DNA from 3 places in the Streptosporangium sp. NPDC000509 genome. Region 1 is predicted to be linked to each of the others. Evidence: riboswitches for the same ligand, from Rfam matches in the RefSeq annotation. Region 1 holds a riboswitch; each other region holds the start of a gene.
What was found. A riboswitch is a leader RNA that binds a small molecule or an ion and turns the genes downstream of it on or off. The one in region 1 is predicted to bind cyclic di-AMP.
Positions count from the first base shown of each region.

Region 2: linked by a shared signal. The riboswitch ahead of ACFY3D_RS23770 (CHAP domain-containing protein) and the one ahead of ACFY3D_RS11300 (NlpC/P60 family protein) in region 1 are both predicted to bind cyclic di-AMP.
Region 3: linked by a shared signal. The riboswitch ahead of ACFY3D_RS02095 (C40 family peptidase) and the one ahead of ACFY3D_RS11300 (NlpC/P60 family protein) in region 1 are both predicted to bind cyclic di-AMP.

Region 1 covers NZ_JBIAYX010000005.1:122,048-125,314, forward strand. Annotated here, with positions in the region: gene ACFY3D_RS11295 (LuxR C-terminal-related transcriptional regulator) at 431-631, shown strand; gene ACFY3D_RS11300 (NlpC/P60 family protein) at 711-1,760, opposite strand; cyclic di-AMP (ydaO/yuaA leader) riboswitch at 1,766-1,913, opposite strand; gene ACFY3D_RS11305 (amino-acid N-acetyltransferase) at 2,374-2,943, shown strand; gene ACFY3D_RS11310 (RDD family protein) at 3,172-3,267, shown strand, end outside.
Region 2 covers NZ_JBIAYX010000013.1:36,565-39,831, reverse strand. Annotated here, with positions in the region: gene ACFY3D_RS23775 (hypothetical protein) at 1-657, opposite strand, end outside; cyclic di-AMP (ydaO/yuaA leader) riboswitch at 1,386-1,524, shown strand; gene ACFY3D_RS23770 (CHAP domain-containing protein) at 1,543-2,238, shown strand; gene ACFY3D_RS23765 (extracellular solute-binding protein) at 2,668-3,267, shown strand, end outside.
Region 3 covers NZ_JBIAYX010000001.1:532,432-535,698, forward strand. Annotated here, with positions in the region: gene ACFY3D_RS02085 (M48 family metallopeptidase) at 1-260, opposite strand, end outside; gene ACFY3D_RS02090 (hypothetical protein) at 257-1,105, opposite strand; gene ACFY3D_RS02095 (C40 family peptidase) at 1,400-1,972, opposite strand; cyclic di-AMP (ydaO/yuaA leader) riboswitch at 2,055-2,214, opposite strand; gene ACFY3D_RS02100 (class I SAM-dependent methyltransferase) at 2,552-3,250, opposite strand.

The DNA.
Region 1 (3,267 bases):
GGTGGCGGATGGTGATGGCCGCCGAAGACTATCGGGAAGAGATCGGTTTTTACCGAGAAATGCGGGCAGTCCGGATCTCCGGAGGACCCGCTCCGGCGCGCCCGGCGGGGCGAGGGCTCCCGCGAAACCTTGTTCTGCCAGGACTTCGATCACCGCAGCCAGGGGTGCCTGCCGGCTCGTGCTCGGGATGGGTCATGACATAGCCGCAAAGGCACTGACATATCATGAGTACTTCATGTAGCGCCTACTATGTCAATACTGGACGCGCGCTATGAAGAGCGGAACTTGACGACCTTTGAACAAGGCGTTTACCGTTCCTGGCGGACGGTATTCATTTCCGGCGTCTCGCACCCGGTTTCCAGAGTGGGGGGAGTGACTCTTGATGGCATATCCAGAAGTGGATTCACGCCATGGCGACAGCCCCCTGGGCATGAGCGATATCGGTCTCAGCGATGACGACCTCGTGCTGCTGGCTGAGCTCGCCAAGGGTGTCACGGTCGATCGGGTGGGGCGTCGCCTCGACATCAGCGGGCGGACCGTCAGGCGCAGGCTGAGAGGCATCTGCGACCGCATCGGTGTCGCCACGGCGATCGAGGCCGTCGCCTGGGCCGCACGCCGTCGCCTGATCTGACACGGCACCGCACGCGTGCCCGGCAGGTCGGGCCGGGCACGCGTGCGGGCAGGACAGGGTGGGGCGGGGTGGGGCACGCTCAGGCGGCGATGCGGACGCCTCCGACGAAGGGCCGGTTGTCGATCGTGGTGATGTGGACGACGTCACCCGTCCGGGGCGCGTGGACCATCAGGCCCGCGCCGATGTAGATCCCGACATGGTGCAGGTCGCTGTAGAAGAAGACCAGGTCTCCGGGGCGTAGCTCTTTCCTGGAGACGTGGGTGCCGGCGGTCCACTGGTCGCCGGTGTAGTGCGGCAGGCTGATGCCGACCTTCTGGTAGGCCCACATGACCAGCCCGGAGCAGTCGAAGGAGTTGGGACCCTCGGCGCCCCAGACGTACGGCTTGAGCTGCTGGGTGAGCGCCCAGCGGGTCGCCTCCGCGGCCTTGCCGCTGCCCACGATGGGCACGTTGGTCTTCACCCGGGCGCCCCTGTTGCCGACGGCCCTGGCACGCACCTCGCTGAACAGGTCGCTCTCGACCCGCGCGACCAGACGCTCGATCTTGGTCCGATTGCCGTCGATCTCCACCAGGAGCTTCTTGACCTCCGCCGTCCTCGCCTTGGCGCCGGCCTTCGCCCGCTCGGCGGTCTCGATCGCCCGGGCGACCTGGGCGACCTCCTCGCTCTGCTGCTGCTGGAGCGCGTAGTTGGTGGTGGCCTGATCGAGGAAGGTGTCGGGGTCCGTCGCCTGTGTGAAGGCGAGTCCGGAGTTCAGGCCGCCCGACATGTAGGTGCTCTGCGCCAGGAGGGTGGCCTTGGTGCGACGGGAGGCCAGCTCCGACTCGCTCGACGCGAGGATCTTCTCGGCGCTCTCCGCGGCCCGCTGGGCCTGCCTGAGCTTGACCCGCTCGCCGTTGTACCGCTCGGCGAGGACGCCGATCTCCTCGTGCAGTTTCTCGGCCTGCTTGGCCAGCTGCTGGAGGCTGGGTTCGGGGTCGGCGGTGGCCGCGACCGTCGGTGTGCCGAGAGTGAGGGTGGCGAATGCCAGGCCGATCACCGCCATGCGGCGGCGCAGCCCGCGCGGCGCGCGTTCTCGACGGCGGGCGTCGTCGCCCGCGTTCTTTCCTCCGCGGTCGCGCTCGCGCTTCACCAACGGGCTCCTCTCCTCGGCCGCCTACCGGGTTAGCTGACGGGTTCGGGCCGGAGGCAGCCCTACCGAGTGCGCCGTTGGCACTCGGATTCACCCCCAAGGACGTGGTGGGTCCCCGGTTCCCCGTGGTGAGGGATTCGGCGGGTCAGGCTTTTACGTCTCTGACATCGAGCACGGAGATTAGTGCACCCGTGGTTCCTGCTCAACCAGAACTGCGAATTCAGTGGAGGTTCCGCAACTGAAGTGTCACGGAAAGATCACATGTCAATATGATCAACATGGCCATTACGCTGCCTTTACCTCCCCGGCGGGGGTGTGGGGAAGGTCTTCCCAGGTCCGGGACCGTACCAAAGGTGAGTTGTGGCACACGTGAGATGCCGCGCGCCCAGTGTGGTAAAGCGATTACCGGCGGTCATGTGAGGGGGGTGTGCCGCGAGTTAAGGAGGAGCCGTAATTGAAGACCGGTGAGGACGTACGCTGAACGGTCATGGAGCAGCTTGCTGAGCATTCTCCCGTGCCGGTCGTGCGCACCCCGGGCGGCGGGGAGCGACGCGCGGGACCCGAGGGGGCGGAGCCTGACCCGCCCCTGCCCGAGGCGGCCGAGGTCGCGGAGATCGTCAAGGCCACAGGGGCCCCAGGGGTCGCCGAGGTCTCGGTCCGTCGTGCCCGGACCCCGGACGTCCGCGCGATCAGGCGGCTCGTCGACACCTACGGCGGCGTCGGCCCCCGCCTGCTGGAGAAGGCCACCGTCACCCTGTACGAGGACGTTCAGGAGTTCTGGGTCGCCACCGACAAGGAGGGGGCGGTCATCGGCTGCGGGGCTCTCCACGTCCTCTGGGAGGATCTGGCCGAGATCCGCACCGTGGCCGTCGATCCGACCCGTCGCGGGATGGGAATCGGCCACCGGATCGTCTCCGCCCTCATTCGCACGGCCGCGGAGCTGGGCCTGCGCCGGGTCTTCTGTCTCACCTTCGAGGTCGACTTCTTCGCCAGGCACGGTTTCCGCGAGATCCAGGGCACGCCCGTCGCCCCCGCGGTCTACGCGGAGCTTCTCGCCTCCTACGACGAGGGCGTGGCGGAGTTTCTCGATCTGGAGCACGTCAAGCCCAACACCTTGGGAAACACCCGGATGTTGCTCCACCTGACACGTGAGCCCGACTGTGATGACTTTGGAGCTGACTGATCGGAAAGGTGACTGTCGATACCTATGTCGATACCTTGTGCAGCAGCAAGCATGTGCGTCTGACATTTGCCACATGCGCAGTCTAAGTGAGGTGACGCGGTGAGCACCGGACAGCCGCCGTATCCACAGGATGATCCCGACCGCGATCGCACACCGTCGGGACACCCGGATTACGGACAGCACAACGCGGGTCGAGCCGCTGGCGAACTCGATCCCGACGTAACGGTTATGGGATATCGGTCGGAGGCCTCACAGCCGAACACCGGCCCAGGACAGAGCCAGCCCGGCTACGGTCAGGGTTACGGGCAGCAGGGCTACGGCCAG
Region 2 (3,267 bases), on a different contig from region 1:
GGTGCCGAGGACGACGGTGCGCTCGGCGGGGCGGGGCCTTCGCAGCGGCTGGGATCGCAACCAGGCGAAGTCGTGGGTGACCAGCTCGACTCCCCTGGCACGTACGGCCTTCGCCAGGTCGGAGGGCACCGGCAGCGCGGTGAAGATCGACAACCGCCCCGCGCGGGCGGCGGCGCGCAGCCTGAGCCCGGCCGCCGTGGCGAGGACGGTCCTGAGCCTTCCCGTCTTCCCCCTCGCCCTCAGCAGGGGCGTTCCCGTCCTGCCGGTGAGCAGTTCCAGGAGCCTGATGGTGGCGAGCCCGTCGTCGACGATCACGATCCGGCCGGGGGACGCGGTGAGCCAGCGGAACTGGACCTTGCCGGAGAAGGCGTCGCCCACCGCCCAGGTCTCCCCCCGGCGCGGCCGGGGCATGTCCGGGCGCGCCGGGGTGAGCTCAAGCCCTCTCGGCAGGGTGAGGCGGCCGAGTTCGCGGCCTGTCACGGCCAGCGGGCGGAGTTTCGCCCGGGGGACGAGATGGCTGCGAGCGCCGAGCAGCCCGGCATGGTGGGCCTCCACCGCGCAGAGCATCTGCAGCGGGGATTCCACCCAGGCGATGGCCGAATCCTGCTCCCGCGCGTGGTCTCGACCGTCCTCCACGCCGGGCGATGACCCGTTCACGACTGGCACAACCTAACCCGGTGGCCTTAAGGAGCAGGGAACTGCGGGTGAACAACCGACCACGCGAGATTGCAGATGATCTCTCTGGTCTTTACCTCTCCGCCGCCACCGTCCGAGATCGGATACGACCGGATGTCCGTCGGGCGGGCCGGCGTCGGCGGGGCCACGACGATTCATCGTCGCGGGCCGGGCGGGGAGGCGCCGGCCGTGGACCCCGATCATCTGGAGGCCGCGAGAACCTCCTCGGACATGGTCGTGAGCCGCCGGGTCCCGTGCGCGCTCTCCGGCACTTCCATGGGAGAACTCCTACCATCCGCATACTTTTTACCATCGAATACTTGTTCTAAAAAATGGTGATTATACGATCTTCGACGGAGGGTCTCCCCTCGCGCGATAGCACACCCTGGCCGACGCCTCGCGGACGGGTCGGGAAAACCCGGATCGCCGTGAAAGTGGGGGATCCCGGACGTCCCTCCACCCCCGGAGGGAGGTGCGCCCGGCGCCGGAGGGACGTGATCGACTCCTCTCTCCCTCGCCAGGCGGCACCCCGCCGTACCCCCTCATTTGGGACGTATTACCAAGTCAGAGCAATGTGTCCCACTTGTAATCGTCTGCCGGGTTGTCGTACGTTCGTCCTGTTCATGGCAATTGTCTAGGTCTATACAGATCTGTGCATTGCCGTCACATTGCCCGACCGCGCTCCACCCGGCGGAACCTTCCGCCGTCGGTGAGCACGGCCGCCGAATCCGCGAAGTCTGCGGAACCGGGGAACCACGTTCCTGGGGTGAATCAACGCACTCATGCGTCGTAGGGCACTTCCCAGCCCGAACCCGTCAGCTAACCCGGTAGGCGGTATGGAAGCGAAGCAAGGAGTCGAACCCCCGCATGACCAAGCATCGCCTCACCTCCACCCCCCGCGCCGTCTGCGCCGTCCTGGGCGCCTGCGCCGTCCTCGCGACGGGCACCACCGGCGCGGCTCTGGCCGACAGCCACGGCGTCGTGAACGCACCGCCCGCCGACACCCGCGCGCAGGACGCCGGGGCCGCGAAGACCTCCCTGCAGGTCATCGCCGAGAGCCTTCCCAAGGTCTCCGCCGCACAGATCCTGGACATCGCCTCCAAGCAGATCGGTGTCCGCGAGAACGCCCAGGGCGGTGGAACCAAGTTCCAGTCCTGGTACGTTTCGAGCCCTCGCGCCAAGGAGACCATGGCCCGCGACGGCGGCAAGAGCGTGTACGAGTACGCCAACGCCCCCTGGTGCGCGATGTTCGTCTCCTGGGTCGGCGAGACGGCCGGCATCCGCCCCACGATGGGCTGGGACGCCTACACCGTCACCCACGCCAAGTGGTTCAAGAACAACGGACACTGGGGCACCGTCCCCACTCCCGGCGCCGTCGTCTACTTCGACTGGGCCGGCGGCAAGAGCATCGAGGGCATCGACCACGTCGGCTTCGTGAAGAAGGACAACGGGAACGGCACGATCACCACGATCGAGGGCAACACCGGCAACGGCGTCGTCGAGGAGCGCGTCAGGCCCGTCTCCCAGGTCGTCGGTTACGGCTACCCGGTCTACTCGGACTGACCTCCGGCCACCCCGGCCCCCGCCGGTGAACGCGGACCGGTCATCACACTCCCAGGGGCACCGCTCGTTCGAGCGGTGCCCCTGACGATATTCCATATTCCACCCCGCCCGCCCCTCCCTCTCCCCTCCGCGAGCCCCGCACGGCCACGAAATGCCCCAACTGGTATGCCCGTGAGGTGGGAGCGCTCCCAATCACCCTTGTGGGAGGTATGTCAACCTTTCACACCAAAAGTCCCACCTAAAGCGGCTGGATGTAACGGTTGAGTTTCGGCATATTGACGTCCTGGTTGCCCATCGTCCACTCTTCGTGGGAGCGCTCCCAAAAGCACATTGAGGAACGATCTCGTCGCGACGACCGCGTTTGTCGGGGACCGGTTCGCGATGTCGCCTCCCAATGAAGTTCGGGCGACCACCTGAGAGGGGTCCGGAATGTTGAACAACAAGCGACACGGCAAGCTCGCCGCCGTCGCGGTCATGGCGGCCACCGCCCTGGCCATCACGTCATGCAGCTCCAGCGAGCCGGCGGCACCCGCCGCGGAGGGCGGTTCCTCCGCCCCGGCCGAGCCGGTAACCATCACCGTGCACACCTTCGGTGGCGGTGAGAACTTCGGCTACGACAAGGCCGTGGAGACGTGGAACGCGGCGAACCCGAACATCCAGGTCAAGTACCAGAACCTGACCGACCGTTTCGAGGACGTCTACCTCCCGCAGCTGCTCCAGCGCCTGCAGGCGGGCAGCGGCGCGGCCGACATCATCGCCCTGGACGAGGGCGCGATGGGTCTCATGAAGGCCCGCCCGCAGTTCTTCACCGACCTCGCCGAGTACGGGCTGGACAGCCGTAAGGCCGACTTCCCCGCAGCGAAGTGGGACAACGGCATCAACGCCGACAACAAGCTCTTCGCCCTGGGCACCGACATCGGTGGCATGACCATGTGCTACCGCAAGGACCTGTTCGAGAAGGCGGGCCTGCCCACCGACCGCGAGGAGGTCGGCAAGCTCTGGCCGGACTGGAACGCCTTCAAGGCGATC
Region 3 (3,267 bases), on a different contig from region 1:
AGCACCCCCGCCACGACCAGCGTCAGGCCGAGCGACAGGTAGCCGGGAAGGCTGACCAGCGCGTCGAACGTCTCGGCCCTGGCGATCTGCTCGGCGGTGAAGTCGCGGGCCGGATCGGGGGTGACGGGCGGAGCTCCGTCGGGCAGCACCCTCCAGGGCGTGGTGAACGCCACGACCGCCAGCGTGACCGCCCCCAGGCCGGCCGTCGCCCATCCCGCCGACCGCACGCCCGAGGGCGCGTCCTTCGTGCTCAGCGTCACGTGAGTTCCTTCCCGAGGTAGTCGCGCCAGGATGCGGTGAACTCGGCCGGCGACAGGCCGAGCGCGCTCCCGACATCGCTACCGTAGAGCCTCACCAGCGCCTTCTCCCCGAAGCGCTCCGCGACGAACCGGCAGGCGAGCCACGCCTCCTCGTACGCCTGCGCGAGCCTCGGCGCCCCGGGAGCGAAGTCGGCCGGTCCCGGCAGGCGCTCGGGCAGGACGCCCGCGCGCACCTCGGCGGCCAGCTCGGCGGCGGCCGTGCGCACCGCGATCCCGGCGTCGCGGTAGCCCACGTAGTCGGCGAAGCCCTCCGACAGCCACATCGGCACCCGGCCACCACGGCTCGCGCCGGTGGCCACGTGGGCGAGCTCGTGGGTGATCACCACGTCCCTGCCGGTCTCGGTGAGCCTGGCGTATCCCGAGGGCAGGACGATCACCCGGTCCGCGGTCGCCATCGCGGCCAGGCCGCGGGTGCTGCCGGCTCCGGCGAGCGTCGCGGCCTCGGCGTCGCCGGCGGGAAAGAGGATCACCGCGGAGACCGGCCCCCAGATCTCCGCGATCGTCGCGCGGGCGCGGTCGGCCCTCGCCGCCAGATCCCGCAGGACGGCGTCGGGGACGCCGTGGCCGATCACGAGGGAGTGCTCGCCCCTGACGGTGACGGCGGCACCCGGCCACAGGTCGCGGAGGTCGCTCGGGTCCCGGAGGAGGCGCCGGGCGTCGTACGGGCCGTGCGGGAGGAGCGGGGCGGCTCCGGCCAGGAGGGGGCCCGTCCCGGCGAACGGACCGGCGCTCATCAGCGCCAGCATCCCGGCGAGCACGGCGCGGCGCCCTTTCGGGACGGACATACGAGCCGATGGTACTTGACCGGCATCTCGACCGGCATGGAGCGGCCCCGGCCCTCCTGGTGGAGGGCCGGGGCCGCTTTTCCGTGCTCGGGCGTGTGCTTTCGGCACGTGCTTTCGACGCGCCTCCGGCATGTGCCCGGACGCGGGCTCGGGCTCCCGTACTCGGGCGCGGTGCTCAGGCACCGTGCTCGGGTCCGGCGCTCGGGCTCGGGGTCGGATCCGGCGCTCGGGTTCGGGTTCGGGTCTCGGGAGCCGCGCTCGACGCGGTCCCGGGTCCCCCACCCGGGCGCGGGCTCAGGCTCCGGGCCGTACCGCTCCGGCGAAGGAGGACTTGTAGTAGCCCGCCAGCTTCACGACACGAACCGTCTTGCCACTGCTCGGCGAGTGGACCATCCTGCCCTTGCCGACGTACATGCCGACGTGGCCCTTCCCGCTGAAGAACATCAGGTCACCGGGGCGCAGCTTGCTCCACGAGACCTTCTTCTTGATCGCCCTGTACTGGCTGTGCGTGACCCTGGGGAGGGACACACCCGCCTTCTTCCAGGCGTACCGGACGAGCCCCGAGCAGTCGAACGCTCCGGGCCCGGAGGCTCCCCAGCGGTAAGGGGTGCCGATCTGCTTCTTGGCCGTCGAGACCGCCTTACCGGCCCGTACCTTCTGTCGTGCCGCCTTGCTCATCTTGGCCTTGGCCTTCACCTTGGCCTTCGCCGTGGCTGTGGCCGAGGCCGAGGCCTGAGTGACGGTCTTGGTGGTGCTTTCGGTCTTCTCAGAGACGCCGGCCGCGCCGTTGACCAGGATCTCGGGGGGACCGTCCGCCGCCTGCGCCGCCGTGGGCCCGAGGGTGACCGCTCCGGCTGAGGCGGTCAACGTGAGGGCGATACCGCCGAGGGAAAGGCGGAAAAGGCGCGACAGACGAGGGTTGTGCAGGGTGCTGGACAGGATTTCTCCTTGAGGCTTCCACTGATGCCTACCGGGTTAGCTGACGGATTCGGGCTTGGAAGATGCCCTACGGCATAAACATGCCGATTCACCCCTGGCCGCAGCGTGCTGGGCCTTTTGGGTCCCCGGTTCCATACCTCCTGGCTGCATGGATTCGGCGGGCCGCCGTAATGATCTCCACCCCCGACCGGGGGCACGGCGGCCGACTGGATTCTTATAAGGGAACCGGCCCGAAGACCGACATTCGCCGCGACGGCGTGGCTCGCACGTCGCGACGCCAGAAGTTACCCCGATCCCCAACGTTCGGCAAAGCATTCCCCAAATCCGGGAGAGCCGGCACCCATCTTGATCTTCCCGTTATCCCTGCTTAATGGCTATTTATGCTAATGAGATATGACTCTCGTCACATCTTTCACATCAAGCCGGACAGATCACGGTTTCGTAATGTTCGTCACACTCGTTGCGATCCGGTGAGGATGGATCGTTCCCGGGCGGTCGCGGACGCTCTCAGCGTCTGACACAGGTGTAGGCCCCGTAGATCGACTGCTGGAAGTCCGCCTCGACGATCTCGAAGCCGGCGGCGTCGAGCATCGGTTCGAGCAGCCATCTGAAGGTGCTGTACTCGGTGCGCAGATGCTCGGCGTAGTCCTCCCGTGTGTAGCCGAGCGCGGGGTCGTCCGCCGCGCCGTCGAGCCAGCGGCCGAACACGGCGTCGGCCTCGTCCGGCCGGAAGTCGAAGATCAGGTCACGCAGGCGCAGGACGCCCCCCGGCCGTACGATCCGCGCGACGCGGTCGAGCGCGACGGCCTTCCAGAGGTCGGGGAGCTGATGGAGTGCGTGGCGGGTGTAGACCGCGTCGGCGGGCGGCCCGGTGTGCTCGTAGGACAGGAAGCCCGCCCGCACGCACTCAACGGCGGAGAGCCCGTTCTCGGCGGCACGGGCGGCCAGGAAGTCGTGCATCGCCGGGGAGACGTCCACCGCCACCACCCGCGAGAACCGCCGCGCCGCGGCCAGGGCGAACTGTCCGGTCCCCGCGCCGAACTCCACCACCGTCGCGCTCTCCCCCACGCCGTGCCTCGCGAGCACGGCGAGGTCCTCTTCGGGGTCGGGCCTGCCCTGCTTCCGGTCGAACCCGGCGACGAACGCGGCGTCGAGGTGCTCAGGTCCGGCGTACGCGAGCTCGTCGGGTATCCATGGTTTGATCATGTTCCGATGCTCGCAGC